DNA from 3 places in the Streptomyces sp. NPDC005483 genome. Region 1 is predicted to be linked to each of the others. Evidence: riboswitches for the same ligand, from Rfam matches in the RefSeq annotation. Region 1 holds a riboswitch; each other region holds the start of a gene.
The links. Region 1 has a riboswitch for cyclic di-AMP ahead of ABZT06_RS00910 (M23 family metallopeptidase). Riboswitches for the same ligand answer to the same signal wherever they lie in the genome.
Positions count from the first base shown of each region.

Region 2: linked by a shared signal. The riboswitch ahead of ABZT06_RS40140 (M23 family metallopeptidase) and the one ahead of ABZT06_RS00910 (M23 family metallopeptidase) in region 1 are both predicted to bind cyclic di-AMP.
Region 3: linked by a shared signal. The riboswitch ahead of ABZT06_RS19240 (NlpC/P60 family protein) and the one ahead of ABZT06_RS00910 (M23 family metallopeptidase) in region 1 are both predicted to bind cyclic di-AMP.

Region 1 covers NZ_JBEXEA010000001.1:201,103-210,608, forward strand. The annotation lists gene ABZT06_RS00905 (alpha-galactosidase) at 1-1,940, shown strand, start outside; cyclic di-AMP (ydaO/yuaA leader) riboswitch at 2,249-2,406, shown strand; gene ABZT06_RS00910 (M23 family metallopeptidase) at 2,411-3,343, shown strand; gene ABZT06_RS00915 (Tat pathway signal sequence domain protein) at 3,558-6,290, shown strand; gene ABZT06_RS00920 (GDSL-type esterase/lipase family protein) at 6,287-7,378, shown strand; gene ABZT06_RS00925 (DUF6250 domain-containing protein) at 7,453-8,169, shown strand; gene ABZT06_RS00930 (SGNH/GDSL hydrolase family protein) at 8,315-9,100, shown strand; gene ABZT06_RS00935 (TetR/AcrR family transcriptional regulator) at 9,160-9,506, opposite strand, start outside.
Region 2 covers NZ_JBEXEA010000033.1:17,524-27,029, forward strand. The annotation lists gene lhgO (L-2-hydroxyglutarate oxidase) at 1-828, shown strand, start outside; gene trmB (tRNA (guanosine(46)-N7)-methyltransferase TrmB) at 1,631-2,518, shown strand; gene ABZT06_RS40130 (PrsW family intramembrane metalloprotease) at 2,570-3,934, shown strand; gene ABZT06_RS40135 (aldo/keto reductase) at 3,978-4,922, opposite strand; gene ABZT06_RS40140 (M23 family metallopeptidase) at 5,077-6,102, opposite strand; cyclic di-AMP (ydaO/yuaA leader) riboswitch at 6,114-6,271, opposite strand; tRNA gene ABZT06_RS40145 (tRNA-Met) at 6,582-6,655, opposite strand; gene ABZT06_RS40150 (hypothetical protein) at 6,774-7,034, shown strand; gene ABZT06_RS40155 (histidine kinase) at 7,106-8,263, shown strand; gene ABZT06_RS40160 (response regulator transcription factor) at 8,251-8,901, shown strand; gene ribA (GTP cyclohydrolase II) at 8,905-9,506, opposite strand, start outside.
Region 3 covers NZ_JBEXEA010000009.1:149,361-158,866, forward strand. The annotation lists gene ABZT06_RS19220 (M48 family metallopeptidase) at 366-740, shown strand; gene ABZT06_RS19225 (NlpC/P60 family protein) at 781-1,842, opposite strand; gene ABZT06_RS19230 (hypothetical protein) at 2,308-2,661, shown strand; gene ABZT06_RS19235 (tellurite resistance/C4-dicarboxylate transporter family protein) at 2,639-3,622, opposite strand; gene ABZT06_RS19240 (NlpC/P60 family protein) at 3,737-4,870, opposite strand; cyclic di-AMP (ydaO/yuaA leader) riboswitch at 4,879-5,048, opposite strand; gene pcrA (DNA helicase PcrA) at 6,101-8,584, shown strand; gene ABZT06_RS19250 (M23 family metallopeptidase) at 8,621-9,506, opposite strand, start outside.

The DNA.
Region 1 (9,506 bases):
CCCTCGCCGTACGTCCGCTGCCCGAGTACTGGCCCTTCGAGTCCCCGCTCGACGGACGCGAGGAGTACCCCGTCGAGGGCGGCCCCCGCTTCACCCGCCCCGCCCTGTCCGTGCGCACCGACGAGCGGCGCGGCACCGAGTGGAGCTTCGAGGCGTACGACACCGAGGGCGACGAGCTGCGGCTGCGGTTCCGCGACGGCGGGCTGGGCATCACGCTGCACTACCGGATGCGCGACGACATCCTGGAGCGCTGGGTGACTCTGGACAACCAGGGCCCGGCCCCGGTCGAACTGCTGCGCGCCGACTCCGCCACCTGGACCCTGCCCGACCGCGAGGACGGCTGGCGACTGTCCCAGCTGCACGGCCGCTGGGCCGCAGAGTCCCTGCTCTCCCGGACCCCGCTCACCTACGGCGAGAAGGTCATCGGCAGCCGCCGCGGCCACACCGGCCACCAGCACCTGCCGTGGGTCGCGCTCGACACCGACGCAACCGAGGAGCGGGGCGAGGTCTACGGCGTCGCCCTCGGCTGGTCGGGGTCCTGGCGGATCGCTGTGGCGCAACTGCCCGACGCGCGCGTGCAGATCACCGGCGGCGCCGGATACGACGACTCGGGGCTGCTCCGGCTGGCGGCCGGGGAGTCCTTCACGACGCCCCTCTTCGCCGGTCTCTGGAGCGACGAAGGCTTCGGCGGCGCCAGCCGAGCCTGGCACGCCTACCAGCGGGCGTACGTCATCCCGGACGCGGACCAGGACCGACCCGTGCTGTTCAACTCCTGGGAGGCCACGAACTTCGACATCTCCGAGGAGCAGCAGCTCACCCTGGCCCGACGTGCCGCGTCGATCGGCGTCGAGCTGTTCGTGGTCGACGACGGCTGGTTCGGCGCCCGCACCAGTGACCGGGCCGGGCTCGGCGACTGGGCGCCCAACCCCGACCGCTTCCCCTCCGGCCTCAAGCCGCTCGGTGACTCCGTGCGCGCGCTCGGCATGCAGTTCGGCATCTGGGTCGAGCCGGAGATGATCAACCCGGACAGCGAGCTGTACCGTGCCCACCCGGACTGGGTGCAGTACCAAGCGGGACGAAAGCGGACGGAGTTCCGCAATCAACTCGTACTGAACCTCGCACGCGAGGATGTTCAGGAGTATCTGTGGGAGCAGCTCGACACCCTGCTCTCCTCGGCCCCGATCGACTATGTGAAGTGGGACTTCAACCGCTGCTTCACGGACGCGGGCTGGCCCGGCGAGCCCTACCCGCAGCGCCTGTGGGTCGACCATGTGCGCGGCTTCTACGCCCTGCTGGACCGGTTGCGGGAGGCTCACCCGGGCGTGGCCTTCGAGTCCTGCTCGGGGGGTGGCGGCCGGATCGACCTCGGGGTGCTCGGCCGTACCGACCAGGTGTGGACCTCGGACAACACCGACCCCCTCGACCGGCTCGCCATCCAGCACGGCTTCAGTCAGATCCACCCCGCGCGCGTGATGGCGGCCTGGGTCACCGACAGTCCCAACACCCAGCTCAACGGACGGGTGAGCTCTCTGCGGTTCCGGTTCGTGAGCGCGATGGCCGGAGTGCTCGGAGTGGGTGGGGACCTCTCGGAGTGGACCGATGAGGAGCTCGCCGAAGCCGGGCGGTGGGTGGGTCTCTACAAGGAGATCCGGCCCCTGGTGCAGCGCGGCGACCTCTACCGGCTGCGGCCTCCGCGGGGCGGACTGAGCGCGGTGCAGTACGTGCTCGGGGGCGAGACCGTCGTCCTCGCCTGGCTTCAGGCACAGAAGTACGGCGAGCCCGTCCCCTCGCTGCGGCTGCGGGGGCTCGACCCGGCGGCGTCGTACGAATGCCCCGAAACGGGCGAAGTTCACCGGGGGGTCGTATTGCTGCATCACGGGCTCCGTACCGGTTTGCGTGGAGACCTTGATGCGACGGTTATCCGACTGCGTCACATATAGGGCTTCTGTCCGAATTGATGGCCTCCTTCCAGCTCCGCCCGGGATGAGGGTTCCTGTGAATTCGTGACGTGAGGAGCGTCATATCCGTGACGGTGCGTCGCCCGTCATGTTCACGTAATTCGCAGGCCGCTCAAGGGGATTTGGGCGGGTGGAGGGTGCTCGATTCACGCAGGGTGACCGGTAATTCGCATTCGGGATCAAGGGAAACGCATATCCGGGCAACCTCTCACTTGTCCCTTTGTGTCTTGCTCGTTTACGTTCGCCACCGATCCGGTCGGACGCCCAATCCTGCCGCCGAACGGATTCCCCACACTCACTCACCCGTGCACGGCAGGAGCGGGGGACCCACAGGTATCACCGCCTGTTCCGGTCTCCGGAACGGCTTGGGGTATAGCCGCGTCTCGGCGCGGCCGGGCATCTCCAGCCCGCACCCGACAGCTCACCTCGCAGGCGCCGGAGAGGAATTCGCCATGCCCGCGAAGGGTAAGCACCGCCGTCCGAAGTCCCAGCGTTTCACCCGCTCGATCGCCGTCGCCGGAACCGGAGGCGCCGCGCTCGCGCTGCCGTTCATAGGCGCCACCGGCGCTCACGCCGCCACCCCGCAGTCCGTTTCGGAAAAGGCCGTTCAGTCGATTCCGGTCTCGCAGAAGTCCGCCGAAAAGACCGCTGCCGAGAAGAGCACCGCGAAGACCTCGACGGTGCGCACCTATTCGGTGCGGGTCGGCGACTATCTTTCGAAGATCGCCGATGAACAGAACGTCAGGGGTGGCTGGAAGAGGCTCTACGCCGACAACCGTGCGGCCATCGGCGACGACCCGTCGCTGATCCACCCGGGCCTGAAGCTCTCGATCGACAAGAAGGCAAAGGCGAGCACGGCGAAGACCGGGTCCTCCTCCTCGGCGTCCTCGGCGAAGGCCGAGAAGGCGGAGTCGAAGAAGTCGTCCTCGAATTCAACGGCTGCCACCCAGAGCTCCGACACGACCAGCAGCTCCAGCGGCTACACCCTCCCGGTCAGCGGCGCCACCATCGGAACGGGCTACCGCGTCGCGGGCAGCATGTGGTCCAGCGGCTACCACACCGGCGTCGACTTCGTCGTCCCGACCGGCACCTCGCTCAAGGCCGTGGCCGCGGGCACGGTCGTCTCCGCGGGCTGGGGCGGCGCCTACGGCAACCAGGTCGTCATCAAGCTGAACGACGGCTACTACGCGCAGTACGCCCACCTGTCCCAGCTCTCCGTCTCGGCCGGTCAGACCGTGACCGAGGGTCAGCAGATCGGCCTCTCCGGCGCGACCGGCAATGTGACCGGCCCGCACCTGCACTTCGAGATCCGCACCACGCCGGACTACGGCTCCGACGTGGACCCGGTCGCCTACCTCCGCTCGAAGGGTGTCGCCGTCGGCTGACGCCCCCCTGTGCCACCGAAGGCCGGACCCCGATCCCCGGGTCCGGCCTTCGGTGTTTCGTCAGCGACTCCCACGCGTGAGTGTGTGCCCCTTCATGATCACTTCATTGCGTTCTTGTGGCGAGGGGGCTCAGGGCGTCGACAGGGAGGGGAGGGTGGAGACAGAGTGAACTCCGTTGCCGCGTAAGCGCTTTCTACGACCTTCGGAGGTCACCGTGTCCGGCGTCGACCGACGCACCGTCTTCAAGGGCGCCGCAGCCGCGGCCGCCCTCACCCAGTTCTCCTGGGCCCAGTCCCGTACCGCCGCCGCGGCGGCCGGCGACGACGACGACACCGAGCTCCACTGGCTGGAGGGCTCTCCGCCCGACGCCCACGCCGGTGCCACCTGGGGCGTGCCGTGGGCGCGCGGCACCCACCGCCCGGAGCAGCGGTTCCGGCTCGCCACCACCGGCGGCGACGAGGTCCCGGTCCAGAGCTGGCCCACCGCCTACTGGCCCGACGGCTCGGTGAAGTGGACCGCGCACGCGATCGCCCCCGACGCACCGCGGGCCGACGGCTATCTGCTGAGCGCGGGCAGTCCGGCCGAGCCCGCCCACCGGGTCACCGTCGGCCGGGGCGTCGGCGGCCGGATCGAGGTGTCGACCGGCGTGATCACCGCCGTCTTCGGGGCCAAGGGCTCCGACACCGTCGTACGCGGCATCCGGCGCGGCACGACCGAGATCGCGCGCGACGGACGGCTGGTGGCCCTGCGCCAGGACTCCGTGCGCGAGGGCGCGGACCTCGACAGCTTCGCGGGCCGGATCGAGAAGATCACGGTCGAGCAGGACGGCCCCGTCCGTGCCGTGATCCGGGTCGAAGGGCGGCACCGGCACGGCGGCAGGGCCTGGCTGCCGTTCGTGCTGCGGTTCGCCTTCTTCGCCGGTGCGGAATCCTTCCGCCTGGTGCACACCTTCGTCTGGGACGGCGAGCAGCGGCCCGGCTCCGACCAGGGTGACTTCCTGCGCGGACTCGGCGTCCGCTTCACCGTGCCGCTGAGCGATCAGCCCTACGACCGCCACGTGCGGTTCGCCGACTCGGGCGGCGGCCTGTTCAGCGAGGCCGTCCAGGGAGTCACGGGGCTGCGGCGCGACCCGGGCGCGGCGGTGCGGGCCGCGCAGATCGCCGGCGAACGGCTGCCGGACACCGCCACCTGGGACACCCGGGTGGCGAGCCGGCTGGCGTACATCCCGCGATGGGGCGACTACACGCTCACCCAGCCGACCGCCGACGGCTACCAGATCCGCAAGCGCACCACGGCGGGCTACGGCTGGATCCCGGCCGCGGCCGGACAGTGCGCGGCCGGCTTCGGATACGCCGGCGGCGCGAGCGGCGGACTCGCCTTCGGCCTGCGGGACTTCTGGCAGCGGCACCCCGCCCAACTCGATGTGCGCGGCGCCGAGTCCGCGGCCGCCGAGGTCACCCTCTGGCTCTACTCACCCGAAGCCCAGCCCCTCGACCTGCGCTTCTACCACGACGGCCTCGGTCAGGACACCTACGAGGAACAGTCCGACGGCGGCCTGGAGATCACGTACGAGGACTACCAGCCGGGCTTCGGCACCCCGTACGGCATCGCCCGCACCAGTGAACTGACCTTCTGGGCCGTGGCGAAGACCCCGCCCGCCGATGTCCTGGCGGCCCAGGCGAAGGCCGTGGCCGCACCTCCGCTGCTCGCCGCCACTCCCCAACGGCTGCGCTCCGCAGGCGTTTTCGGCGACTGGGCGCCCGTGGACCGCTCCTCGAAGGCCCGCGCGGTGCTCGAGGACCACCTCGACGACCTGTTCGCCTACTACCGCGACCAGCGCGAGGAACGCCGCTGGTACGGCTTCCTCGACTACGGCGACGTCCAGCACACCTACGACAACGACCGGCACGTCTGGCGCTACGACATCGGCGGATTCGCCTGGGACAACTCGGAGTTGGGCACCGACCTCTGGCTCTGGTACCACTTCCTGCGGACCGGCTCCGCCGAGGTGTTCCGGTTCGCGGAGGCCATGACCCGGCACACCGGCGAGGTCGACGTCTACCACCTCGGCAAGTGGGCGGGCCTCGGCACCCGGCACGGAGTGCAGCACTGGGCGGACAGCGCAAAGCAGGTCCGCATCTCCACGGCCGCCAACCGTCGCTTCCACTACTACCTCACCGGCGACGAGCGCACCGGGGACCTGCTGAGCGAACTCGCCGACGTGGAGCTGACGTTCCTCGAGGTCGACCCGCAGCGCAAGGTGCGCACCGACGGCTACGAGCCCGGCGACCGGCACGCCCTGTCGGTCGGCTTCGGCACCGACTGGGGCGGGATCTCGGCAGCCTGGCTCACGGAATGGGAGCGGGGCGGCCCGGGGGCGGCCAGGGCGAAGGCCAAGCTCGTCAACTCGCTGCGGACCATCGCCGCACAGCCCCATGGCTTCTTCACGGGGGCTGGTCTGCTCGACGCCGACACCGGGAAGTTCGCCGTGGCGACCGACACGGCCGTGAACGTGTCCCATCTCAGCGCCGTGTTCGGCCTCGTCGAGACGAACAGCGAGATCGTCTCGTTGCTGGGCGACGAGGAACCGGAGTTCCGAACGGCCTGGCTCGACTACGCGCAGTACTACAACGCCACCGACGCCCAGAAGCGTCAACTCACCGGCTCCACCTGGAAGTCGGCGCTCCCGGCCGCACATTCGCGCATCACCGCGTACGCGGCCCAGCGCAAGAACGACCCGACGCTCGCCACGCGCGCGTGGAACGAGTTCTTCACCGGCGCCGACACCTACTTCCCGTCCAACGACTGGAACCCGGTCACGATCAAGACCCCGGCTGTCCTGCGGCCCACGCGGGAGATCCCCTGGATCTCCACCAACTCCTCCGCCCAGTGGGCCCTCGCGGCGATCCAGAACCTGGCCCTGATCGGAGACCGGATCCCGTCATGAGACGCCCCCTTGCGACCGCGGCCACCGTCGTGGGTCTGCTCGCCGGGGCGATGCCGCCCGCCCTCGCGTCCGGTGCCTCGACCGTCGTACGCCCCGACGACGGACGTATCGCCTACGAGGGACACTGGGGCCGGACCGCCGAAGCCGCCGTCACCGTCAACTCCGGCTCCCGGCTTCGCTTCCGCTTCACCGGCCCGTCCGTCCACGCCCTCTTCGACGTCTCGTCCGTCACCGTCCCCGCACAGATCCAGGTGTTGGTCGACGGCGGCCCCGGGCAGGTGCACTCCGTCGACCAGGCAGACCTGGCGATCACCGCAACCGGCGGCGGGCCGCACTCCGTCGAGATCTCCGTCAAGGACGTCTTCTCGCGGGTCAACCGGTGGGTCCCACCACTGGAGACCGGGGTGGCGCTGACCGGGATCCGGGGGCATCTACTGCGACAACCCCCCGCCAAAAAGCGCGAATTGGCGTTCTACGGCGACTCGATCACCCAGGGCGTCATGGCCCTGTGCGAGGAGAACACCTCCGACTGCGCGGACGGTACGGCCGCCTACCCCACGCTGGTCGCCGATGCCCTGCACGCCTCGCTCACCCAGGTCGGGTTCGGGCGGCAGGGGGTGATCCGGGCCGGCAACGGGGACGTGCCCGCCGCGTCCGACGCCTACGGCTGGAACTACGCGGGCTCCAGGGCGGATTCGGACCGCCGGGCCGAGGTGATCGTGGTGAACCAGGGCACCAACGACGCCGCGTTCGGCTCCGCCGAGTTCCGCGCCGCCTACCGCGCCTATCTGACCCGGCTCCGAGCCGCCGCACCGCACGCCCGCATCCTCGCCCTGCGCCCCTTCGACGGCAGCCATGCCACCGACATCGCCGTCGTCGTCGACGAACTCGCCGACCGACGCGTCGAGTTCGTCGACACGACCGGCTGGCTCGACGCCACGCGGGGCGACTTCAACGGCACGGTCCATCCCAGTGCCCAGGGCCACCGCAAGGTGGCCGACCGGCTGATCGGCCTCATCGCGAGGCAGCACCCCGAAACTTCGAGGCAGCACCCCGAAACCTTGAGTCAGTACCCCGAATCCGCGTGAAGCAGTACCCCGAATCCGCGTGAAGCAGTACCCCGAATCCGCGTGAAGCAGTACCCCGAAAGGAACCCCTCGACGTGACGACCACCCGCAGAGCCTTCGGAGCCCTGGCCGCCGGCGCCGCCCTGGCCGCCCTCGCCCCCGCGGCCACCGCGAGCGCCTCGACCCGCCACCGCCGCCTCATCGCTCACGATGACTTCCACCAGGGCCTTCGCCACTGGGCCGTCGAACTGGAGCAGGGCGGCACGGTCACCGCGCGGCGCGGCGTCCTGGAGGTCGACGTGCCCGCCGGTGCGACGATCTGGTACAGGCAGCCGCTCGAAGGGCCGTACGTTCTGGAGTACACCGCGACGCCCGTGTCCGCGGGCGGGGCCAACGACCGGGTGTCCGACCTGAACAACTTCTGGAACGCGGTCGACGTCCGGTCCCCCGACGACCTCTTCGCCACCCACCGGGGCGGGGCACTCGCGGAGTACGACTACCTGAAGACCTACTACTCCGGCTACGGGGCCAACTACAACACCACGACACGGCTGCGCCGGTACGTCGGAGAACCCGGTGTGCGGCCGCTGATCTACGACTACACCGAACCGCTGCTCGTCGCCAACGAGCCGAACCGGGTGCGGATCGTCTCCGACGGCTCCACGGTGCAGTGGTGGAACAACGGGCGGCTCGTCTTCGACTACACCGACCCGGAGCCCTACACGCGTGGGCACTTCGCGTTCCGGACCACCTGGAGCCACTTCCGGATCGCTGACTTCAGGGTGTGGCGGTCGCAGCGTCAACACTCCTGATGAGAGGCCTATTCCTAGTTTGGCCAACACTTTAGGAGTGGCTTATCTCACCGCCCGTCAAGCCCTTCCTACGGTCGCGTAGGTCACATTCGAAGGTGAATCATGAACGGCTGTGGCAGACGATTCGAAGAATGACAGCAGCTCAGTGATCGGGTCGTACGTGGCGGTGGGGGACAGCTTCACCGAGGGCGTCGGCGACCCCGGCCCCGACGGGGCGTTCGTCGGCTGGGCCGACCGGTTCGCGGTACTTCTCGCGGACCGGCGGCCCGAGGGCGACTTCAGGTACAGCAATCTCGCCGTACGCGGGAAGCTCCTCGACCAGATCGTCGAGGACCAGCTTCCGCAGGCCGCCGAACTGGCACCGGATCTGGTGTCGTTCTGCGCCGGCGGCAACGACATCATCCGGCCCGGTACCGACCCCGACGAGGTCGCCGAGCGCTTCGAGCGGGCCATCGCCCGGCTCACGAAGACGTGCGGCACGGTCATGGTGACGACCGGATTCGACACCCGCGGGGTGCCCGTCCTCAAGCACCTGCGCGGCAAGATCGCCACGTACAACGGACATGTGCGGGCCGTCGCCGACCGGTACGGGTGCCCGGTGCTCGATCTGTGGTCCCTGAAGACCATCCAGGACCGGCGGGCCTGGGACGGAGACCGGCTGCACCTCTCCCCTGAGGGGCACACGCGTGTGGCGCTCCGTGCGGGACAGGTGCTGGGCCTGGAGGTGCCGGCGGATCCGGACCAGCCCTGGCCGCCGCTTCCCCCTCGCGGGCCGCTGGACGTGCGGCGGGACGATGTGCACTGGGCTCGTGAGTATCTGGTGCCGTGGATCGGGCGTCGGCTGCGCGGCGAGTCCTCCGGCGACCATGTGACGGCCAAGGGCGTGCTGTCGCTGGACGACATCAAGACGCGGATCGCTCCGGTGGCCTGAACGGTGCGCGATGCCGGGGCCTGAACGGTGCGCGGTGCCGGGGCCGGGCGGCGCGGGTTTCAGCCGGTGTCCGTGGCCGGATCGCCCACCTGGGCGCACCGGCTCCCCGTGCCCCGCTGTGCGGACCTCGCGCCGTCCAGCCCGAGTTCCCGCGTGAGGGCCTCGTCCACCCACTCCTGGGCCCGGGACCTGGGCACCGCGCCCGCGTAGGACGTCAGCTGGACGGCCAGGCCGTCCAGGAGGGCGGTGAGGCGCAGCGCGGTCGCTTGCGGGTCGGGGCAGCGGAACTCGCCCGCGGCCACGCCCTCGGCGATCACCTCCGTGAGCGCCGCCTTCCAGCGTCTGTCGAGGTCGCGGGTGACCTCCTGGAGCGCCGGGTCGCGCAGGGCCACCGCCCAGCCCTCGA
Region 2 (9,506 bases), on a different contig from region 1:
GCGCAGATCGCGGAGTACGAGCCCGAGGTGGAGGGGCTCGCCGCCATACACGTCGGGACGACCGGGGTGTGCGACTTCGTCGGGGTCGCGAGACAGCTGGCCGAGGCGTCGGGCGCGGAGATCCGGTACGGCGCCGAGGTGCGGCGCATCGACCGGCGCCCGGAGCTCGGGGTCGCCGTGCAGACCGGCGCCGGGGATGTCGTACGGGCACGGGTGCTGGTGAACTGCGCCGGGCTGCACTGCGACGAGGTGGCGCGGCTGACCGGCGACGAGCCCGGGATGCGGATCGTGCCGTTCCGCGGGGAGTACTACTCGTTGGCGCGGCCCGAGCTGGTGCGGGGGCTGGTGTATCCGGTGCCGGATCCGGCGTTCCCGTTCCTCGGGGTGCATCTCACGCGCGGGATCGACGGAGGGGTGCACATCGGGCCCAACGCGGTGCCGGCGCTGGCCCGCGAGGGGTACGACTGGGGGACCGTCCGGCCCCGGGAGCTGGGGGCCACGCTGGCCTGGCCGGGCTCCTGGCAGATAGCGCGGCGGCACTGGCGGTACGGCACGGGGGAGCTGCGGCGGTCGGTGTCGCGCAGGGCGTTCACCACGGCGGTACGGAGGCTGCTGCCCGCTGTCACCCCGGATGACCTGGTGCCCTCGGCCGCCGGGGTGCGGGCACAGGCCGTACTGCGGGACGGGACGCTGGTGGACGACTTCCTGATCCGCGAAGGCGCTCGGGCGGTGCACGTACTGAACGCACCCTCACCCGCGGCGACAGCGTCCCTGCCGATCGGCCGGGAGGTGGCCCGGCGGGCACTGGAAACACTGCGCACGGCGTGACACGCACGGCCGCCGCCACCCGGCCGAGACAGCCCCGCACACGACTGACCACCCGGCCGTCACGGACACCCCGGACGGGACCGCCGGAGCCATCCCCGAGCAGCACACCCGCAGCCACAGCTCCCCCGCCGACCGGCCGAGACGGGCCCGCACGACTGCCCCCGGCGGGACGGACGCCCCGGAGGTGGGGAGGGCCCGCGGAGATGACACCCCGGACGGGACGGCCCGAGCCACCCCCGAGCAGCACACCCGCAGCCACAGCTCCCCCGCCAACGAGACGAGACAGGCCCGCACACGGCTGACCACCCAGCCGTGACGGACGCCCCGGACGGCAGGGACGCCCCGGACGGCAGGGACGGCAGGGATGGCCCCCGGGAGTAAGCCCGGACGGGACGGCCTGAGCCACACCCGAGGCCACACCCACAGCTCCCCGCAGACCGGACAAGAAGCAGCCCCGCTCCCCCAGGACACACTGCGCGCGCCGTGACACACGCAAGCCCCCCACCCGGCCGGACGGGCGCCCCGGACGGCGGAGACGGCCCCGGAGATGACAGCCCGACGGGACGCGGCCCGAGCAGCACCCCCGCAGCCACAGCTCCCCCGCAGACCGGACAAGAAGCAGCCCCGCGCCCGCTGGCACCCTCACGCGCCGTGACACACACAGCCGCCACCCGAGACCGACCGGCCCCCACTCGGCTGGCACCCGGTGACCGCCCGGACGGGGGCCGTGACCCCGGACCGCACGGTCGGAACATCCCTGTGCGGCGTTCGTCGTCGAGGTCACCGTAAAATCGGCCTCACTGTGTCTGACTCCCTCAACGCCCCCGACGCCCCCCGGTCCCGGCCCGCCGCCGACGAGGCCGCTCTGCACGTCCCCGGTGTCTCCGTTCGGCACACGCGGGTCAAAGGGGAGCCGCGGTTTCCGGACGGGCCCAGCGCTGATCCCGCGGGGTCGCACTTCGAGCGGCGGATCCGGAGTTTCCAGCCCCGGCGCAGCCGGGTGACGGCGGGGCAGGCGGACGCGTTGCAGCGGCTGTGGCCCACGTGGGGCCTGGACATCGACGGACAGCGCACGATCGACTTCGGCGAGTTGTTCGGAAACGACAACCCCGTCGTGCTGGAGATCGGGTTCGGGATGGGTGAGGCCACCGCGCAGATGGCCGCCGCCGAGCCGGGGACCAACATCCTCGCCGTCGATGTGCACACCCCGGGACAGGGCAATCTGCTGAACCTCGCCGAGCAGCAGAAGCTGACCAACGTCCGGGTCGGCAACGGCGACGCCATCATCCTGCTCCGCGAGATGCTCACCGCGGACTCGCTCGACGGGCTGCGCGTGTACTTCCCCGACCCCTGGCCCAAGAAGCGGCACCACAAGCGGCGGCTGATCCAGCCGGAGTTCCTGGACCTGGCCGCGACCCGCCTGAGGCCCGGCGCGCTGCTGCACTGTGCGACCGACTGGGAGCCGTACGCCGAACAGATGCTCGACGTACTCACCGCGCACCCGGACTTCGAGAACACCCAGGCAGGCGGCGGTTTCGCAGCCCGTCCCGGATTCCGGCCGCTGACCCGTTTCGAGGGGCAGGGACTGGACAAGGGACACGTCGTGAACGACCTGCTGTTCCGCCGCGTACAGCACGGCGACCGAACCGACCCAACCGACCGATCCGACCAGTCCCCCACGGGCGCCTGAGCATCCCGCCCCACCTGCGGGCGGCGCCTCTGTCTCGTTAAGGTCGATGTCGTGGCCACCTTTCCTCCGTATCCGACGCATCCCGGTAACCCGCCCGGCGGCGGTGCGCTGCGGCACGCGCACTGGTGGCAGCGGAAATGGGTGCGCTACGGCGCCCTGATCACGCTCCTCGCGCTGTCGGGGCTGGTCATCCTCGCCCTGGTCCGCCAGCAGACCGGTACCCAGGGGTTCCTGGTCGGGCTGGGCCTCGCCGTCCTGCCCGTACCGCTGCTCATAGCCGCGTTCCGCTGGCTCGACCGGGTCGAACCGGGCCCCTGGCGCAATCTGTTGTTCGCCTTCGCCTGGGGCGCCTGCGCGGCCGCGCTGATAGCGATCATCGCCAACAGCTTCGCGACCAAGTGGATAGCGACGGCGACCGCCGACCCGACCGGCGCGGACACTCTCGGCGCGACCGTGATAGCGCCGATCGTCGAGGAGTCGGCCAAGGCCGCAGCCGTTCTGCTCGTCTTCCTGTTCCGCAGACGGGACTTCACCGGGATCGTCGACGGCGTGGTGATAGCGGGAGTCACCGCCACCGGCTTCGCGTTCACCGAGAACATCCTCTACCTCGGCACCGCCTTCGGCACCGACCAGCTCACCGGCGACCGGGGCATCGCCTCCGTCACCGCGGCGACCTTCTTCGTGCGCGTGGTGATGTCGCCGTTCGCGCACCCCCTGTTCACCGTCCTCACCGGCATCGGCTTCGGCATCTCCGCGCTGTCGGCGGAACGCCAGCGCGTCCGGAGGATTCTCGTCCCGCTGTCCGGGCTGCTGCTCGCGATGGGCATGCACGCCACGTGGAACGGCTCCTCGACGTTCGGGCAGTTCGGCTTCTTCGCGGTGTACGCGATGTTCATGCTCCCGGCGTTCGCGCTGCTGACCTGGCTGGTCATCTGGACGCGGCAGCGGGAGCTGAAGACCGTGCGCGAGGAGCTGCCCGCGTACGCCGTCGCGGGGTGGCTGACGCCGACCGAGCCGTATGTGCTGGGCTCGATGCGGGCGCGGCGGGTGGCACGGGACTACGCGCGGCGGCAGTTCGGCGGGCGGGCCGCGGCGCGGGCGGTCTCGCAGTACGAGGCGTACGCGACGTCCTTGGCGTTCCTACGGCACCGGGGGCGGCTCGGGCGGGCGAACGCGGACTTCGTCGTACGGGAGCGGGAGTTGCTGCACGAGCTGTGGCGACGGCGGGACGTGGCGCGTCCCGCGCTGGACCACGCGGCCCGGACGACGGCACCGCCGGTACCGGTGGCCGCGCCGCCCTGGCCGGTGTACGGCGTGTACGGATACCCGGCCCAGCCCCCGCACCCGGTCCACCCGGTCCAGCCCCCGGTCCACCCGACGGTGCCCTACCCCGCGTACAACCCGTACCGGACATAGACGGACGTAGATCCACGCAGCGGTCGAGGGGTGTGCCGGAGGGTCAGGCCGACGCCTCCGCCAGGCGTCCCAGCTCCTCCTCCGTCAGCACCAGATCGCCCACTCCCAGCAGCGCGGGAAGCTGTTCCACGGTGCGGGCGGACGCGATCGGGGCCGCGACCGTCGGCTGGGCGGCGAGCCAGGCGAGGGCGACCGTGGCGACCGGGACGGTGTGGGATTCGGCGATGTCGTCGAGCGCTGCGAGGACCTTCCGGCCGCGTTCGGTCTCCAGGTGCTTGCCGGCGCCCGCCTGGCGGGGGCTCTCCACCGTCGTACCGGCGCGGTACTTGCCGGTGAGGAACCCGGAGGCGAGGGCGTAGTACGGGACGGCGGCCAGGCCCTCCCGGGCGGCGACTGCCTCGAGTTCACCCTCGTACGTGTCGCGCGAGACCAGGTTGTAGTGGGGCTGGAGGGCGACGTACCGCGCCAGGCCCTCGCCGTCGGAGAAGGCGAGGGACTCCGCGAGGCGCGCGGCGGAGATGTTGGAGGCGCCGATCGCCCGCACCTTGCCCGCCTTCACCAGCTCGTCCAGCGCGCCGATGATCTCCTCGACGGGGGTCTCGGGCTTGTCGAAGTGGGTGTAGTACAGGTCGATGTGGTCGGTGCCCAGGCGCCGTAGCGACGCCTCGGCCGCCGCCTTGATGTTCGCGGCGGACAGGCCCGGGAAGTCGGGGTGCTGGCTGACCTTCGTGGCGATGACGACGTCGTCGCGGTGGCCGCGGGCCGCCAGCCACCTGCCGATGATCGTCTCGGACTCGCCGCCGGAGTTCCCGTCGACCCACGACGAGTACGAGTCGGCCGTGTCGACGAAGTTGCCGCCGGCCGCGGTGTACGCGTCGAGGACGGCGAAGGACGTGGCCTCGTCGGCGGTCCAGCCGAAGACGTTGCCGCCGAGGGAGAGCGGGAAGACCTCGAGGTCGGAGGAGCCGAGCTTGCGAAGAGAAGTCATGCCATACGTCAACGCCCGCGCCGGACGCCGGTCTTCCGCCACGGCCGCAAAGTCCTCGTAAACAAACGGAATCAGCCGCTCCGAAGCACCGGCAGCCCTGACGTCGGGGGGACGTCGTCAGGGCTGCCGGAGTTCGCGGGAACTCGCGGGAACGTCAGGGGGTGAGGCCCTTGCCGCGCAGCCACGTCATCGGGTCGATGCCGTCGGCCGAGCCGCCCGGGTGGACCTCCAGGTGCAGGTGCGCGCCGGTCACGTTGCCCGTGGCGCCCACGCGGCCGATGACGTCACCCGTGCCGACCTTCTGGCCGACGCTGACATTGATCGAGGACTGGTGGCAGAACCACAGCTCGGTGCCGTCGTCGAGGGTGAGGATCGTGCGGTAGCCGTAGGAACCGGCCCAGCCGGCCTGGGTGATGGTGCCGCTGTGGATCGCCTTGATGAGCGTGCCCGTGGGGGCGGCGAAGTCCAGGCCCGTGTGGTAGCCGGAGGACCACAGCGAACCGGCCTGACCGAAGGTCCCGGTGATGGTGTACGACGAGGTCGGCAGCGTGTACTGCTTGGCGAGCTCGGCCAGGCGCGCGGCCTCGGCCTTCTTCGCGGCCTCCTCCTCCGCCTTCTTCTTCGCGGCGGCGGCCTTCTCCTGAGCGTCCTTCTCCGCCTTGGCGGCGGCCGCGTCGGCCTCCTTCTGGGCGGCGTCCGCGACGGCCTGGGCGGCCTTGGTGTCGATCTGGTCCTGCTGCACCTCGGCCTGGGCCAGGATGCGCGAGCGCAGCGCCTCACCGGCGTCCGAGGTGCCCTGGGCGGTGTCGGCGGTGGTGGCGCCGACGCTGCTGAAGGCGCTCGTGTCGTCCGCGGCGGTGTCGGAGTCGTTCGAGATGAGCGAGCTCACGGAGCCCAGGTCGGGCATGGAGATGGAGACCGGCGGCTTGCCGGTGTTGGCGCTGGCCATCCCGCCCGCGCTGACGGCGGCTATGACGCCGACGCCGAGAACGGTGGAGCTACGGGCGAATCCTCCGCCGCGCTGCTTGGTGACGCGATGCCGGCCTCGTACGGGAGCGAGGGAGTCCGCGGTGGGGTTCCACTCGCCGAGCGGGGCCTCGTCGTCGGCGCGGTAACCGCCGTACACGAGGGTGTCGCTGTTTACGTACGGCGCCTCGGGGGCAGGCGGGTTGGACGCCACGTGGGCGCGCTCCTTTCCTTCCTTCTCGCCTACCGGGTTAGCTGACGGGTTCGGAGCAGGAAGGTCTCCTACGCGCGTATACCGGCCGTGCTGCCACGGCGGCGTACGAGCGATTCACCCCAAGTTGGTGGTTCCCCGGTTCCCTTGCGGAATTCGGCGCGTGAGCACGGAGCCGTCTCTTGTGACGGCTGGGACGACCGCGCTGCGTTATCGAACGTTAATAGACCCGGGGGCCCGATTCCAAGCTGTTCCGCTTGATCATTAACGAAATCCCGCTGGACTTACGGCCCATGAACGGCGAAAAACGGGCGAGTTGGCCCTTCCTCAGGCAACACACAGGCATTGACGGTATGTCAGCTCTTGCGCGGAGGGCGGTCACTCACTCACCCGGCGTCACGAAGACGTCGTACCGTGTGACACGGCCGGGAAAACACTCAGGGCCGGAGTCCAGTGAATGGACTCCGGCCCTGAGCCTTGAGTAGCGGGGACAGGATTTGAACCTGCGACCTCTGGGTTATGAGCCCAGCGAGCTACCGAGCTGCTCCACCCCGCGTCGTTGTGTGACCAGCATACGTCATCCGCGAGGTGGTTCGCGCCAGGGTTGTTCCGGAGGCCCGGTTTCCCGCTCGGCGGCGTACCGTGGCGCCCCTCACGCGCACGAGGAGGGGCCCATGGCGGCAGCCGATGAGCGACCGGTGGAGATCGGCAAGCGGGACATCCCGCTGTCCGGCGGCCGGACGCTGCGGGTGACGGAGTTCGGCAACGGCAGCATCCGACTGGCGGTGCAGGCCGGTTCTCCCTATGTGGTGACGAGCCTGGAGCAGATCGACGACGGAGCCGTCCTGAGACTCTCTCCCGGCCGCGAGGGGTCCAACGCCCACCGGAACTGGGTACGGGACCAAGGGGCCGCCGCGGACGGCCACGGGGAGTGAGCCTCGCCCCGCCCCCGATGGTGTAGCGGGCTACACCGTGCGCCGGGGGTCGTTCGTCTAGCGTGAGCCGCATGTGGAAGTCGGTGCGGCGTGCGGCGATGGCGACCGTGCATCTCTTCGTGGCCGCGGCGATGTGCTTCGGCGTGTACCTCTTCATCACGGTGCTGCTGATCGCCGCCGTGGGCACGGTCGCCGTGGTCGGCTGCTGGCTGCTGCCCGAGGCCGTGCTGCTGATACGGCGGATCGCCGGCGCCAAGCGGAACCTGACCACTCTGTGGACGGGCAGGGAGATCCCCGAGGCGTACACGCCGATGACCGGCACGCTCCGCGAGCGGCTGCGCATCTCGGTGCGGGACCCCGGCACGCTCAGGGACTTCCGCTGGATGCTCGCCTACTACCTCTACGGCGCCCTCCTCGCCCTCGCCCTCGCCCTCCCGCTGTGGCCCCTCGGCCTGGTGGTCGACGGTGTGTGGGCCGGGGCGCTGCGCCGCGACCCCGTCGTCCTTCCGCTGATCGTGCGGCTCGCGGACACCGAGGCCCGCTGGTCGACCGTGCTGCTCATGCCCTCCCCGAAGGCCAGGCTGGCCCGGCGGGTCGAGGAACTGAAGGAGACCCGGGCCGACGCGATCGCCGCGCACGAGGCCGAACTGCGCCGCATCGAACGGGACCTGCACGACGGCGCCCAGGCCAACCTGGTGGCGCTGTCGATGCGGATCGGCCTCGCCAAGCGGGCCTACGACCGTGACCCCGACGCCGCCCGCAAGCTGCTGGACGACGCCCAGTCGCAGGCCGAGCAGGCGCTGACCGAGCTGCGGCACGTGGTGCGCGGGATCCACCCGCCGATCCTCACCGACCGGGGTCTGGTCGGCGCGGTGCGGGCGCTCGCCGCCGGCAGCGGACTGGCCGTGCGTGTGGACGACGGCGGTCTGGACGCGGGCACCCGGGCGCCCGCGGCGGTGGAGGCGGCCGCCTACTTCGTGGTGGCCGAGTCGCTCACCAACGTCGCCAAGTACAGCGGTACCGACCGGGCCGAGGTCCGGCTGGCCCGGACCCGGCGCGGGCTGACCGTGCGGGTGCGGGACGAGGGCCGGGGCGGCGCCGACGAGTCCGCGGGCTCGGGGCTGCTCGGGATGCGGCGCAGGGTCGCCGCGCTCGACGGGACCTTCGAAGTGACCAGCCCCGCCGGGGGCCCGACCGTGATCGATGTGGAGCTGCCGTGCGTGTGGTGATCGCCGAGGACAACGCCCTCCTGAGAGAGGGGCTCGTCCTCCTGCTGACGTCCTCCGGGCACGAGGTCGTGGCCGTCGTCGGCACCGGCCCGGAGATCCTGCCCGCCCTGCTCGACCACCGGCCGGACGTGGCCGTGCTCGACGTGCGGATGCCGCCCGGGTTCCGCGACGAGGGGCTGCGGGCCGCCCTGGAAGGGCGGGAGCGGATCCCGGGACTCCCGGTGCTGGTGCTCTCGCAGTACGTCGAGGAGTCGTACGCCGCCGAGTTGCTGGCGGGCGGCTCCAGCGGGGTCGGCTACCTCCTGAAGGACCGGGTCGGCCGGGTCGACGAGTTCCTCGACGCGCTGGAGCGGGTGGCGGCGGGCGGCACCGCGCTCGATCCCGAGGTCGTCACCGAGCTCCTGACCCGCCGTCGCGACACCCCGCTCGACTCCCTCACCCCGCGCGAGCGCGAGGTGCTGAAGCTGATGGCCGAGGGGCACGACAACACCACCATCGCGAAGACTCTCGTGGTCACCGAGCGCGCGGTCAGCAAGCACATCGGCAACGTCTTCCTCAAGCTGGGCCTGCCGCCGAGCGACAGCGGCCACCGGCGGGTCCTGGCCGTGCTGGCCTATCTGGCGCACACGCCCAGGTGAGGTTCAGCCGACGACGAGTTCGGTCAACTCCGCCAGCGGCAGCGTGTGCTGGGTCTGCAGGACCTTCGCGCGCAGGTAGCGGACGTTGTGGGCGGTGGTGAAGACCCCGGTGGGGACACGGTCGCGGACGTCGATGCCGAGGTCGCGCAACTGGCCCGCCTTGTCGGGGTTGTTGGAGAGCAGGTCGAGCTCGGCGATCCCGAGGGCCTGGAGCATCTGCGCGGCCGCCGTGTAGTCGCGGGCGTCCTCGGGCAGGCCGAGGGCGGTGTTCGCGGCGTAGGTGTCGAGGCCCTGGTCCTGGAGGGCGTACGCGTCGAGCTTGTTGTAGAGGCCGATGCCGCGGCCCTCCTGGCGCAGGTAGAGCAGGACACCACCGCGCTCGGCTATGCGCTCGACCGCCTCGCGCAGCTGCGGGCCGCAGTCGCAGCGGGCGGAGCCGAAGACGTCGCCGGTGAGGCATTCGGAGTGCAGGCGCACCAGCGGGACGGCGCCGGGGGCGGGGTCGCCGAGGACGACGGCGAGGTGCTCCTGCCCGTCGGCCAGGCCGTGGAAGGTGACGAGTTCGGCGTCTACGCGGTAGCCGTCCCCGAAGCGCAGCGGGACGC
Region 3 (9,506 bases), on a different contig from region 1:
GGCGGCCTGTGCCGGGGCTGCCGTACTCCCACCACCGCCTCACCGGGCGCCCCCATGGCGGCGTCTCGGACCAGTTCGCCACCGTGCCGTCAGAGCGCGCTCGTCCTCGCCCGTGAAGCTCTCGCCGCCCGGGACCGTCGACAAGCGGCCTCCCGTCCCAGCATGGCAGGACAGCGGCAGTAGCTGCGCGGACTCGTGTCACCCGCGCCCCACCCGCCGCAGAATGAGGGAACGGTCAGCGGCTTGACGGTCGTTGTCCGAAACGACAGCGCGGTCGTACGGAGGGGCACCGGGTACATGACGCGAGGTACGGCCGAGCGGGACGAGACGCTACTGCCGATCATCGACCAGTTGAAGGCGATGGGCTGGCGGCACGTCCACGGGCCCGACGGGGAACGGGACAGCGTTGGGCAACGGGAAGGCTTCAGCCGTGGGCCGCGCGGATGGAGGTCCAGGAGCCAGACGTCGTTGTACGTGATGTCGGCAACCGATGGGGGACCTACCGGCCGGGCGACGGCGCTCGCGGGACCATGGCGCTGCATTGGGCTCTGTTCCAGCTGCCCGCTCATCTCGTCGACTACGTGATTGCCCACGAACTCCCTCACATAAGGATCCCGGGTCACGGAGGCGACTACTGGGCCCTGCTCCGACAAGCCATTCCCGAGTGCGAGGAACGCAAGGAAGAGTTGGATGATCTTGGGCGTCGGCTGGGGCTTGGAGACATTCGCGACAATGGATGACGCCCCGGTTCCCTTGGCAGCGCAGTCCTCCGATGAGCTCTCACACGACCCGAGTAGCCCCCGCGAACGGCATCTGGTCGATCGGCGCCACCCGTACCGGTGCGGACGGGTTCGGGGCGTGGATCATCTGCCCGTTGCCGATGTAGAGGCCGACGTGGCTGATGCCCGAGTAGAAGAACACCAGGTCGCCGGGGAGGAGTTCGGAGCGGGAGACGCGCCGGCCGGCGTCGATCTGGGCGTAGGTCGTGCGGGGCAGGGAGATGCCCGCGGAGCGGTACGCGGCCTGGACGAGGCCCGAGCAGTCGAAGGCGTCCGGCCCGGTGGCGCCCCAGACGTAGGGGCTGCCGAGCTTGCCGTAGGCGTAGGAAACGGCCGCTGCGGCACGGGAGTCGGGGGCTTCGGTGGTCGCCGCGCCGGGCGTCGTCAGATCCTCGCGTGCGCCCGTCACGGCTCGTGAGGCGCGATCCCCGCCGTCCCCGAGCACCGCCCGTTCCTCGGTCGGCAGCTGGGACATCAGTCGGCGGGCGGTGCCCAGTTTGCCGGTGATCGTCTTCTTGTGGCGCTTCAGCTCCGCCTGGCGCGACTTCAGCGAAGCCAACTCGATGTGCGCGGCCCCGCGCAGCTGCTCGATCTCCCGCAGCTGCTGGCGTACGTTCGCCACGGAGGCGGCCTGGCGGGTGCCGGCCCGTTCGACGAACTCGGCGCTGTCCAGGTACCGGTCGGGGTCGTCGGTGAAGGCGAGCTGCATCGCGGGGTCGAGGCCGCCGCCGCGGTACTGCGCCGCGGCGATCGTCCCGAGCGCGTCCCGCGCCTCGTTGAGCTGCTGCGTCCTGCGGGCCGCCTCGTCCCGCAGGGTGTCCAGCCGGGTCTCGGCCGCCTCCGCCTTCTCCTTCGCCCCGTTGTACTTCTCGGTGGCGGCCTCGGCCTCCTGGTACAGCTGGTCCACCTTCGCCTTGACCTGCTCCGGTGTGAGCTGCGGCTCGGCGTGTCCGATCCCGTTGAAGCCCGTCGCGCTCGCGGCCCCCGCGAGGGCGATCGTCGCTGCCGTACGGACCGTATGGCCGCCGGCCGAGCGGCTACGGGGCTTGCGGTGTGCTGCCAAGTGGACTGCACGTCCTTTCCTACGATCGGCCGCCCCGAGGCTCGCGGACGTACGAACGCCAGGGGAAGCGGCCGTACGACCGCCAGGGGCGGTGTGCGCGTCCGGCGACGGCCTGCACAGGGGGAGCGGGCCGCCGCCGGACCTTCTCGGCGGTGGTGGCCGACTGCCGCCCCTGGCCCGGGCGGCGGTGGGGAGCCGGTCACCTGGTGGAGGACGCTAAACCTGACCGTGTCCGGGAGGTAACGCGTTGTGCGGAAGTGCCGCCAGGGGACCGCCGGGTGACCGAAGGTGACCGTGATCCCGGGGTGGCACCGTCGACTTCGCGCGGTGCGCTGACCGAAGTCGCGATTCCGGGACCGGTGACGGGCGGGGAGTGCTATGGGCCGCATATATGCACCCTCTGCCCCGGACCGCTCAAGGGGCCGGTGCGAGTCGCCCTGGCACCCAGGAATAGGCTCCCGCCTCATGGACGTACTCATCCATCTCTTCGTCGGCCTGCACATCATCGGCATCGCCTCGCTGCTCGGAGGCTTCCTCACGCAGATGAAGGCGATGGGCCGGGGCACCGCCCGGTTCGTCCCCGCGATGCTCCACGGCGCCGCGACGATGCTGGTGACCGGCGTGATCCTGGTCGGCCTCAATCAGGCCGACGACCAGCACGTCAACAACATCAAGATCGGCGTGAAGCTGGCCCTGCTGATCGTGATCCTGGGCCTGGTCTATGTGAAGCGGGACGACGAGAAGGTGGACAAGAGGCTGTTCGGCCTGGTCGGCGCGCTGACCACGGCCAACGTCTTCATCGCGGTGCTGTGGACCTGACGGCGGCACGGGCGGCGTCGACGGTCCCCGCGGCGACGGCCAGCCAGGCCGCCACGGAGACCCACAGCAGCACCTCACCCGGCGTCCTGAGCCACGGGACGTCCACGGTGGCGCAGACCGACAGGGCCGCGACCGCCGTCATGCCCATGGGGAACACGGTGGCCCAGCGGCGCACGTCGTAGCGCAGGCGCGGCCGTACGAACTCCGCCAGCAGCAGGACGGCGTACCAGGCCAGGTCGAGCACCAGCAGGGCGACGGTCACCGCGCGCAGGACACCGCGGTCGTCGTCGTTCCACAGGTACAGGCGCGCGCTGTCGGCGGCGAGGAGTTTCGAGCCGGCGAGTGCCGAGATCGCGAGCGCGCCGCCCGCGATCCACTGGTCGCCCGGCCCCTCCAGCACCTGGCGCGGGTCGAAGAGGAAGAGCGCGACGCCGTAGAGGACCAGGCCGAGCCAGAACAGCACGAGCGCCGCGTGCGCGAGCCAGGCCGCCGACTCGGCCGCGGCGAGCGTGGCGCCGAGGACCGCGAGGCCCTGGGTGGCCACACAGCAGAGGAACACCCCGCCGGGCATCCGCCGCTTCCAGTGCCGCACGACGAGCACGAGCAGCACCGGCCACAGCAGCGCCGACAGGGCCAGCAGCGCCTCGGCGAGGGTCTGCCGGCCGAGTGCGGAGAACCGGGTGCCGAGTACGGTGGTCGCCGCCACGGCCGTCAGGGCGCCCGGTGTCCCGGCGTCCGCGACCCATCGCGGGCGCTCCCGCAGCAGTCGTACGGCGAACTCGGCGGCCAGCCCCAGCCAGGCCGCGCAGCTGATCACCAGGGCGATCCGGGACAGCGTCTCGTGACCGGTCAGAAGGAGCCCGACCGACACGATGCCGGTCGCCATCACGGCGGACGCGGCCGCGGGTGGGTGCCGCGTCCACCAGACGCGCAGGGGGGAGTGGGGGGAGGTACCGGGCATGTGCCGATGCTAGGAAGCTCCCCGTGCCGTGCGAGCGGGGCGCGCACGCGCGCGTGGGGAAATGGGGGAAATGCACGCGAGTGCGGGCTCTTCGCCCGCCCCCGGTACCCGGCCTCAGGCCGGGCGGACCACGCTGTGGATCCCCGACTCGCCGTCGTAGTAGATCGACTCCTCGCGGACGTACGCGCCCGGCTTCGGGGCGTGGATCATCATGCCGTTGCCGATGTAGAGGCCGACGTGGCTGATGTCGTCGTAGAAGAAGACCAGGTCACCGGGTTGGGCGTCGGCCAGGGAGACCGTGGTGCCGGCGTTGACCTGGTCATAGGTGACGCGGGGGAGGTCGACGCCGGCGGCCTTCCAGGCGGCCTGGGTGAGCCCTGAGCAGTCGTAGGAGTCGGGGCCGGTGGCGCCCCAGACGTACGGCTTGCCGATCTGTGCACGGGCGAAGGCGAGGGCCTTGGCGGCCTTGGTGGCGTACGAGGAGTCGGTCGCCGGCGACGTGCTCTCCTGCGGGGCGGTGGTCTCCTGCGCCGCCTTCTCCGCCGCGGCCTGCTGCTGCGCCAGCTCCGCCGCCTTGCGGGCCGCCTCCTGCTGCTTGCGCTTCTCGATCACCGCGAGACGCGCCTTCTCCTGGGCGGTCAGTTCCGACAGCAGCTCGCGCGCGTCGGCGAGCTTCTTCTGGACGGTCGCCTTGGCGGTCTTCAGGTCGCTCTGCGTCTCGTTCAGCGTCTGAAGGCTCTGGGAGGCCTCCTGGCGCTTCTTCATCGTCGCGGACTGCTCGGAGACGTAGTCGTCGACCGCGCCCTTCTGACGGCTCGTCAAGCGGCTCATCAGCTGCGCCTGGTCGAAGTAGTCCTGCGGGGTGTCGGCGAGCAGGAAGGTCGCCGTGTCGGGCGCGCCGGCGCCGGTGCGGTACTGGGCCGCGGCGAAGGAACCGAGTTCCTCCCGCGCCTCGTTGAGCTTCTGGGTGCGCTGGGCGACGTCGTCGAGGAGCGTGTCGACCTGCTTGCGCTGCTTGGCCGTCTTCTCCTTGGCCGCGTTGTAGCCGTCGGTCGCCGACTCGGCCTGGCGGTAGAGGTCGTCGACCTTCTTCTCGACCTCTTCGAGACTCGGCTTGTCATCGGCCGGCGCGGCGTTCGCCGACTGGGACAGCAGGGCCACGGAGGTGAGGGCGGCCGTCGCGAGGGCCGGGGTCCGTATGCCTGCCACGCGCGTACCGGCGGGACGCGACTTGCGGTGCGACGCCAAGGGAGGCGACTCCTTCCCATGCTCCGCCTACCGGGTTAGCTGTCGGGTTCGGGCGAAGTGCTTCGGAAGGTTTGCCCTACGGCGCTCCCCTGCGCGGGAGTCGGCCGATTCACCCCGGGTTCGGTGGGTCCCCGGCTCCGGGCGCGCGGCGGCGCTGCGGACTCGGCGGAGGCCGTGCGGCCCGGCGAGGTTCGCCGGAGGGGGTCGTACGGCCTGATCGGAACGGTAGCCAACTGGTGTGGCCCCTGTGAAGGTTGATGTTCGATATGCCCGATACATTTTCGTGACCTTGGCCCCAGGGGGCGCTCCGCATGGCCGATTCGGTGTGATGTGCCGTGGATGGGGCGGTCTCTTGCTGGAGTGCCCCTGTTCGATCGCCTTTGGGGACTGGCTCGGGCAACCGGTGACCCGCGTGATCGCCGAGGGGGCAACGATCCGTGCCGTCTGCTCTGCCGACGAAGAGCGACTCGCGCAAGGCGGTGGTGGAGTCCCACGCGTACGGCGTCGCTGCCACCCGGAGGGCTGAGGATCGCCGTCGGCGCGGGCGGGGTGGCCTGACCCTCGTTCCTGCCGGACGACAGGGCGGGCGGCGGGGCCCTTCATGGTCTCCGGGCCACGACGAAAGGGGGCTTGCGCAAGGCGTGAGTGGAGTCCCACGCGTACCGCGTCCTCGCCCTTCCGGAGGGTCGAGGGTCGCCGCGGGCGCGGGCGCGGGCGCGGGCGCGGGCGCGGGCGCGGGCGGGGTGGCCTGACCCTCGTTCCTGCCGGACGACAAGGCGGGCGGCGCGGCCTTTCATGGCTCCGGGCCACGACGAGGGGGGCTCGCGCTAGGCGCTGGTGGAGTCCCACGCGTACCGCGTCCTCGCCCTTCCGGAGGGTCGAGGGTCGCCGCGGGCGCGGGCGCGGGCGGCCTGGGCGTCGTCCCTGCTGCGCGGCAGGGCGCTGCGCGGCCGTTCATGGTTTTCCGGGCCACGACGAGAGGCGGCCCGTCCGCAGGTCCCCGGCGCTCGGCCCTGACGGCCGGCCGGGTCGGCGCCCGTGCCGTGACGAAGGTCTCGTACGGCATGCGCGGGAGCGTGCGGGTGCCGTGCCGCGGCGGGTCTCGCCGTCGACCAGGAAGGCAGGAGGGCGCCGGGAGGCCGGGTCCGGAAGATCGTCGGGTTCCGGTACGGGTGGATGTTCTCGGGGCGGCGGCGGGCTGTCAGTGGGGAGCCCTAGACTCGGAGAGCGATGAGCAGCCTCTTTGACGACAGCTTCCTGGCGGACCTCCAGGCCCCTCGCGGGCATGGGGAGGAACCCCCGCCGCCGCCCGAGGACGAGCACGGACCGGAGCAGGTTCCGGACGACCTGTTCGGTGGGAAGTTCGACGTGCCCCCGGACCGGGACGCCTACTACCGCGACGGCGCCCCGCGCCCGGTGGTGGACCCGGCCACCCTCCTGGAGGGGCTGAACGAGAACCAGCGCGCGGCCGTCGTGCACTCCGGCACCCCGCTGCTCATCGTGGCCGGCGCCGGCTCCGGCAAGACCCGGGTCCTCACCCACCGCATCGCCCACCTCCTCGGCGAGCGCCATGTCCACCCGGGCCAGATCCTCGCGATCACCTTCACCAACAAGGCCGCGGGCGAGATGAAGGAGCGCGTCGAGCAGCTCGTCGGCCCGCGCGCGAACGCGATGTGGGTGATGACCTTCCACAGCGCCTGCGTGCGGATCCTGCGCAGGGAGTCGAAGAAGCTCGGTTTCACCTCCTCCTTCTCGATCTACGACGCCGCTGACTCCAAGCGGCTCATGGCGCTGGTCTGCCGCGACCTGGACCTCGACCCCAAGAAGTTCCCGCCGAAGTCCTTCAGCGCCAAGATCAGCAACCTGAAGAACGAGCTGATCGACGAGGAGGACTTCGCCGCCCAGGCCACCGACGGCTTCGAGAAGACCCTCGCCCAGGCCTACGCCATGTACCAGTCGCGCCTCCGCGAGGCGAACGCCCTCGACTTCGACGACCTGATCATGACGACGGTCAACCTGCTCCGGGCGTTCCCCGACGTCTCCGAGCACTACCGCCGCCGCTTCCGGCATGTCCTGGTCGACGAGTACCAGGACACCAACCACGCGCAGTACGCGCTGGTCAGGGAGCTGGTCGGGACCTCCGAGCACCCGGTGGACGTACCCCCGAGCGAGCACGACCTGCCGCCCGCCGAGCTCTGTGTCGTCGGTGACGCAGACCAGTCGATCTACGCCTTCCGCGGCGCGACCATCCGCAACATCCTCCAGTTCGAGGAGGACTACCCGGACGCGACGACGATCCTCCTGGAGCAGAACTACCGCTCCACCCAGACGATCCTCACCGCCGCCAACGCCGTCATCGAGCGCAACGAGTCCCGCCGCCCCAAGAACCTGTGGACCAACGCGGGCGCGGGCGCGCGCATCACCGGCTATGTCGCCGACACCGAGCACGACGAGGCGCAGTTCGTCGCCGACGAGATAGACCGCCTCACCGACGCGGGCGACGCGAAGGCCGGCGATGTCGCCGTCTTCTACCGGACCAACGCCCAGTCCCGTGTCTTCGAAGAGGTCTTCATCCGCGTGGGCCTGCCCTACAAGGTCGTCGGCGGCGTCCGCTTCTACGAGCGCAAGGAGGTCCGGGACGTCCTGGCCTACCTGCGGGTCCTCGCCAACCCCGAGGACTCGGTGCCGCTGCGCCGGATCCTCAACGTCCCCAAGCGCGGTATCGGTGACCGCGCCGAGGCGATGATCGACGCCCTGTCCCAGCGCGAGAAGATCAGCTTCCCGCAGGCCCTCAAGCGCGTCGACGAGGCGTACGGCATGGCCGCGCGCTCCACCAACGCCGTGAAGCGGTTCAACGTGCTGATGGAGGAGCTCCGTACGATCGTCGAGTCCGGCGCGGGCCCGGCGACCGTCCTGGAAGCGGTCCTCGAACGCACCGGCTATCTCGCCGAGTTGCAGGCCTCCACCGACCCGCAGGACGAGACACGGATCGAGAACCTCCAGGAACTCGCCGCCGTGGCCCTGGAGTTCGAGCAGGAGTCGGGCGAAGGCGAGGAGACCGGCTCGCTCTCCGACTTCCTGGAGCGGGTCGCGCTTGTCGCCGACTCCGACCAGATCCCCGACGAGGACGAGGACGGCTCCGGCGTCATCACCCTGATGACCCTGCACACCGCCAAGGGCCTGGAGTTCCCGGTCGTCTTCCTCACCGGCATGGAGGACGGCGTTTTCCCGCACATGCGCGCCCTCGGCCAGACCAAGGAGCTGGAGGAGGAGCGGCGCCTGGCGTACGTCGGCATCACGCGTGCGCGTGAGCGGCTGTACCTGACCCGGTCCTCCCTGCGCAGCGCGTGGGGGCAGCCGTCGTACAACCCGCCCTCCCGCTTCCTGGAGGAGATCCCGGCGCAGCACGTCGACTGGAAGCGCACCGGGGCGGCCGGCGCTCCCGCGGGGCCGGTCTCGGGGGTCGCCGCGTCGCTGTCGTCGTCCCGTTCCCGCTCCTCGGCGTCGGGTGCGTCCGGCTTCGCGACGCGCAGGACCTCGGAGAAGCCGGTGGTGTCCCTGGCCGTCGGCGACCGTGTCACCCACGACCAGTTCGGGCTCGGCACGGTGGTCGGCGTGAAGGGCACGGGCGCGAACGCCGAGGCGACGATCGACTTCGGGGAAGCGAAGCCGAAGCGGCTGCTGCTGCGGTACGCGCCGGTGGAGAGGCTGTAGCTCAGGAAGCTCAGGAAGGGGGCTGGGCCCGCAGGGTTACGTCGGGTCCAGCCCGTGGCTGCGCAGCCACGGCAGCGGGTCTATGGCCGAACCGCCCGCCGGGTGCACCTCCAGGTGCAGGTGCGGGCCGGTCGAGTTGCCCGAGTTGCCGGAGTACGCGATCGGGTCGCCGGCCTTGACCGTCGTACCGGAGGCGACGCGGTAGCTGGAGAGGTGGCAGTACCACGTCTCCGTGCCGTCCTTCGCCGTCACGACCATCATGTTGCCGTAGGCGCTGTTCCACTGCGTGCGGACGGTGCCGTCGGTCACGGCCATCACCGTCGTGCCGTACGACACGGGGAAGTCGATGCCGGTGTGGACGGACATCCAGTTGACGCCGGACTGGCCGAAGTAGGCGCTGAGGCCCCGCTGCGCGACCGGAAGCGCGAATTTCGGGCGCAGCCGCTCCTTGCGGGCCGCCTCCTCCGCCGCCTTCCTCTTCTCGGCCACCTGCTGGGCCTTGAGGTCGATGCGTTCCTGCGTACGGCTGGCCCGGTCGGCGAAGTCGTCGGCACCGGCCGAGAGGCTCGCGAGCTGGGTGTCCAGCTTGTTGTTCGCGATGGCCGGGTGGACGGCGGTCGTGTCCGCGAGGGTCGTCGAGGTGGTGCCGTTGTCGTCGCCGGTCAGCGTGCCCACGGAGGCAGCGGCGATCCCGGCGACACCCATGACGCACGCCGAGGGGACGGCGATCGTCAGCAGCGCGGAGCGCTTGGCGGGCATACGGCGGCGGGAGCGGTTGGCGTTGCGCGCGGCGACGCGGGAGCCGGGGGCGGCGGCCGGAGGAACCTCTTCCTGGTCGTCCAGGAGGGGGGCGTCGGCGTCGTGTACGGCCGGCATCTCACCGGTGGTGGTGAGGGCGTCGGCGTCCGGCTCGTTGTCGTGC